2 regions of the Paraburkholderia sp. Clong3 genome follow, and region 2 is predicted to be linked to the other one. Evidence: riboswitches for the same ligand, from Rfam matches in the RefSeq annotation. Region 2 holds a riboswitch; the other holds the start of a gene.
The links. Region 2 has a riboswitch for thiamine pyrophosphate ahead of OKW30_RS20175 (FAD-dependent oxidoreductase). Riboswitches for the same ligand answer to the same signal wherever they lie in the genome.

Region 1: another riboswitch for thiamine pyrophosphate. It lies ahead of thiC (phosphomethylpyrimidine synthase ThiC); the one in region 2 lies ahead of OKW30_RS20175 (FAD-dependent oxidoreductase).

The regions. Positions count from the first base shown of each region.
Region 1 covers NZ_JBNDMH010000002.1:374,185-376,575, reverse strand. The annotation lists gene OKW30_RS06025 (GreA/GreB family elongation factor) at 409-810, shown strand; TPP riboswitch at 954-1,071, shown strand; gene thiC (phosphomethylpyrimidine synthase ThiC) at 1,161-2,391, shown strand, end outside.
Region 2 covers NZ_JBNDMH010000002.1:3,480,182-3,482,572, reverse strand. The annotation lists gene thiS (sulfur carrier protein ThiS) at 89-286, opposite strand; gene OKW30_RS20175 (FAD-dependent oxidoreductase) at 346-1,482, opposite strand; TPP riboswitch at 1,704-1,827, opposite strand; gene OKW30_RS20170 (ABC transporter ATP-binding protein/permease) at 2,259-2,391, shown strand, end outside.

The sequences.
Region 1 (2,391 bases), 3.1 Mb from region 2:
ACGTCGCAAACGGAACTGCGTGAGACAGCGTGCTACCATCAAACTTTCGTCTCGCTGCTGCCGCGCGGCCTCACGCTTTGTCGCCCGGCGCCTCTCGATCGCTCTTCCCCAACACCTGGTCGTTTTGCCCGTGACTTCTCTGCGTCGTCCGACTTTCCGTGCTCTCGCCCGCTTGCGCCCATGCCGCGCAGGCGAGTGCGCGCGCGCGGGCGTCGCGTCGCACGGCCCCGGCGAGACGTCCCGAACGGTCCCGCTTCACGCCGCCCGGCGCCCTCGCTGACGCAGTCCGCCAATTCCCAGGGCCGCGTCGCCGGGCACCGGGCTCTCCCATTCGTCCACTCATCCGCCGACCACCCCATGGGTCGTTGCACGCGGCCATCCATGACCGCCTTATCCGGAGTCCTGATGATGAAGAAGATCAAAACCTGCTACCTGACCGAACTCGACGTGACCCGCCTCGAGAAATACGCGGCCACCGACGCCAAGTTGCAGCACATGCTCGACGATGTGCTCGAACGCGCGGTGATCGTCGACTCGCACGACATCCCCGCCGACGTCGTCACGATGAACTCGCAAGCGACGCTGAGCGACGCGGCGAGCGGCGAACAGATGACGTGGACCGTCGTCTATCCGCCCAACGCCGATCTCGCGCAAGGGCGCCTGAACGTGTTCTCGCCGGCTGGCCTCGCGCTGCTCGGCGCGCGCCGCGGCGAGAGCATCCGCTTCACGCCACCCAGCGGCGATCAGAAAGTGCTCAAGCTCGACAAAATCCTGTATCAGCCTGAAGCCGCCGACGATTTTTCACTGTAAGGCAGCCGTTCCCTCGCTGTAAGTTGCCCTGTCCGATGCGGTCTCGAATCAAGCATAGGAGATGTCTGGGGTTTCATCCGGACCAGTTTTTTGAATCATTCAGACAGGTTGCCAAACCGCGGGCGGGCGGTGTATCGTGTGCGCTGCTAACGCGGGGGTCCTGCGTAGCGCGGAGCTGGAGGTCCGTGTTGCGTGGGTGAGAAATACCCTTTGAACCTGATCTGGATAATGCCAGCGCAGGGAAGCGTACGGATTTCGCTCCAGCCTCAAGGGCCTCACCTCTGCGCGATTTTCCGACTACTTCCATCTCGGTCTCCTGCTTAGCCGCCCCACTTTGTACGGAGACTTACATGAACGCCAACCCGAAGTTTATTTCCGCCGAAGCCCACGTGGACGAGGCCGCCGTCGCGCCGTTGCCGAATTCGCGCAAGGTCTACGTGACCGGCTCGCGCCCCGACATCCGCGTGCCGATGCGCGAAATCTCGCAGGCCGACACGCCCGACAGCTTCGGCGGCGAAAAGAATCCGCCGATCTACGTGTACGACACCTCGGGCGCCTACTCCGACCCGGACGCCAGGATCGACATCCGCGCGGGTCTGCCCGCGCTGCGCGAGGCGTGGATCGAGGAGCGCGGCGACACCGAGCCGCTGACCGGTCTGTCGAGCAGCTTCAGCCGCGAGCGCGCCGCCGATCCGGCCACCGCGCAGCTGCGCTTTCCGGGACTGCATCGCACGCCGCGCCGCGCGATCGCCGGCAGGAACGTGACGCAGATGCACTACGCGAAGCAAGGCCTCATCACGCCGGAAATGGAATACATCGCGATTCGCGAAAACCAGCGCCGTGCCGAGTACCTCGAGACCCTGAAGACGAGCGGCCCGAACGGCGCGAAGCTCGCCGCGATGATGGGCCGTCAGCACCCCGGCCAGGCATTCGGCGCGAGCGCGTTCGGTCCGAACGGCCTCACCGAAATCACTGCGGAATTCGTGCGCGAGGAAATCGCGCGCGGCCGCGCGATCATCCCGAACAACATCAATCACCCGGAAAGCGAGCCGATGATCATCGGCCGCAACTTCCTCGTGAAGGTCAATGCGAACATCGGCAACTCGGCGGTGACATCGTCGATCGGCGAGGAAGTCGACAAGATGACGTGGGCGATCCGCTGGGGCGGCGACACGGTGATGGATCTGTCGACCGGCAAGCACATTCATGAAACACGCGAATGGATCATCCGCAACAGCCCGGTGCCGATCGGCACGGTGCCGATCTATCAGGCGCTCGAAAAGGTCAACGGCAAGGCTGAAGACCTCACCTGGGAAATCTTCCGCGACACGCTGATCGAGCAGGCCGAGCAAGGCGTCGACTACTTCACGATCCACGCGGGCGTGCGTCTGCAATATGTGCCGCTCACGGCGAACCGGATGACCGGCATCGTGTCGCGCGGCGGCTCGATCATGGCGAAGTGGTGTCTCGCGCATCACAAGGAAAGCTTCCTGTACGAGCATTTCGAAGAGATCTGCGAAATCATGAAGGCCTACGACGTGGCCTTCTCACTCGGCGACGGCCTGCGTCCCGGCTCGATCT
Region 2 (2,391 bases):
CCTCGCGGCTAGAACCGACCGCGTTGCGGCAATGGGTTTTCGGCGACGGTTGTTGCGTTCGGTAAGCGACAGGCTGGCGCGGTCGCGCTCAGCCGCCCGCGACCGGCTGCACGACGTCGAGCCGGTCGCCCGTTTGCAACGCGCGCGCCGCATGCTGCGCACGCGCGACGAAATCGCCGTTGAGCGCGACCGCGAACGGCGGACGCGCGCCAAAGGCAGCGAGCGCATCGGCGACAGTCGCGCCCTCGGGCAACGACAACGGCTTCTGATTGATATGAATGTCCATGGTGTTCGAATACGGTTCAATCGATGGCGCAAGCGGCATCGCGCGCGGCACGTTGGCCGCTACGCTCGGGCCGGCTCGCGCGCGAAATGCTGCTGGAACAGCTCGCTCCAGCGTGAGTCGCGCCGCCAGCCGGCGAATGCGTCGGCATCACCGACGCGGCCGTCGAGCAGCGCGCTCGCGAAGCGCACGGCTTCGTCGGCGACTTCGGGCGCGATCATGTAGCCGTGCCGGTACAGGCCGTTCACGCGCAGCGTGCGCGCGCCGTCCCACAGCAGCGCGGGACGATGATCGGGCAAGGTCGGCCGGCACTGCGAATTCAGCTCGAGAATGCGCGCCTCGCCGAAGCCCGGGTGCACCGAAAACGCCGCGCTCAGCAACTCGAGCGCCGAACGCACGCTGACGGGCGACATGTCCTCGCCCTCCACCTCGGTCGCGCCGATCACGTAGAGGCCGTTCTGCTTCGGCGCGATATACAGCGGGTAACGCGGATGCAGTAGCCGCACCGGGCGCGTCAGCTGCAGGTGAGGCGCATGCACGCGCGCAACTTCGCCGCGGATGCCGCGCAGCGTCGGCAGCACCGGCTTCGCGCCGAGCCCGCGGCAATCGATGGTGATGCCGGCCTCGGGCAGCGATGCGTCGTCGATCGGCGTGTTCCAGTGCGTGTCGACGCCGCGCTCGGCAAGCCCGGCCGCAAGCGCGGACAGCACCTGGCGGTTGTCGAGCTGGCCTTCTCGCGGCAGCAGCCAGCCTTGGCTGAAGCGGCCGGCCAACGCGGGTTCGGCGGCGCCGAGCTGCGCGCCCGCCAACGCGACGAAGCCGCCGTCGAGCAACTCGGCCGGCGCGTTCGCACGCACGCGCCGCTCGAATAGCGGCGCCTCGGTGCGATCCGCGTGATGCCAGACGACGAGCGTGCCGTTGCGCTGGAAAAACACCGGCTCCGGCAGTTCGGCAAGCACGCGCGGCCAGCTTTCGAGCGAACTCGCGCCAAGCCGCGTGATCAGCAGCTCGGCGCTCGCGGCCTCTGCCAGCGGCGCGAGCATCGCGGCGGCGACCCACGCGGCAGCCTGCGAACCGGTGGCATCGCCGCGCTCGTAGAGCGCCACGCGATGCCCGTCGCCAGCGAGGCGCCACGCGACCAGGCGGCCGCACAGGCCGCCGCCGAGCACGGCGAAATCGGGTCGGGCGGGACGGTTCATCGCGCGCGCTCCGTTCGACTGCGGTGGGCAAAACCAAAACGGCACGGCTCGCCCGAGGCGGCGTGACGAAGGGAAAAATGCATGTCTGAAGAATAGGCGGTCATCGAGTCCTTTCCGTACGGCCAAAAACGCACGTACCCAGGACGAAACCGGCGGGTGAAGCCGGCCGGTCACGACGTGCACATGTGAGCTGCGCTCGCCGCCCGGCGGGGAATGGAAGACGGTTGCTTCCGGAAACTTCCCGCGCCGGTATTACCCGGATCGGGTGCAAAGGGTCTCTCTCAGCCTCGCCGCCCCGGCATGAAAGTCATGCCGCCTGTGGGCGAAGCACCCCTGTTTCGTCGCAGGTCATTAGACCATAAAAGGCGCGGCGCCCGCAAACCAGCGCTCCGCAGTCGCCACCCCAATTTTGATCTGGCACCGTCTATCGAGATGCCGGTGCGAAGCGGCCCGGCGCTCTGGCACAATGCCGTGACCGGTGCCGCAAAAACGCGGCGCGCGCGACGCTCGTGGCCGCATGCGTGGCGGCGGCAGCGCAGCGGATGCCGGCCCCGAAAATTAATTTTCGCTTAAGGGCGTCACGCCAGAATCGGGCGCCAGTCCGGACTCGCGTTCATCGAGCGTGATGGCGCGATGCCCGGCCAGGTATCGCAGACCCGCGGCAGCCACGCCCTCGCAAAGGGGCCCGCAGTTCGCGGGATCGCCCGACATGGGTCAACCAGATCGGACCCGTACGCCGGAATGGCACTTCGGGTCAGCACTTCATCAGGACGCTCATGACATCACATACTTCCGCCAGCCCCGCGCTGCCGCCCGACGAAAAGGTCTCCGCGTGGACCCTGATCAAGCCCTACTGGGTTTCCGAGGAACGAGGCATCGCGTGGGGGCTGCTCGTCACGATCATCGTGA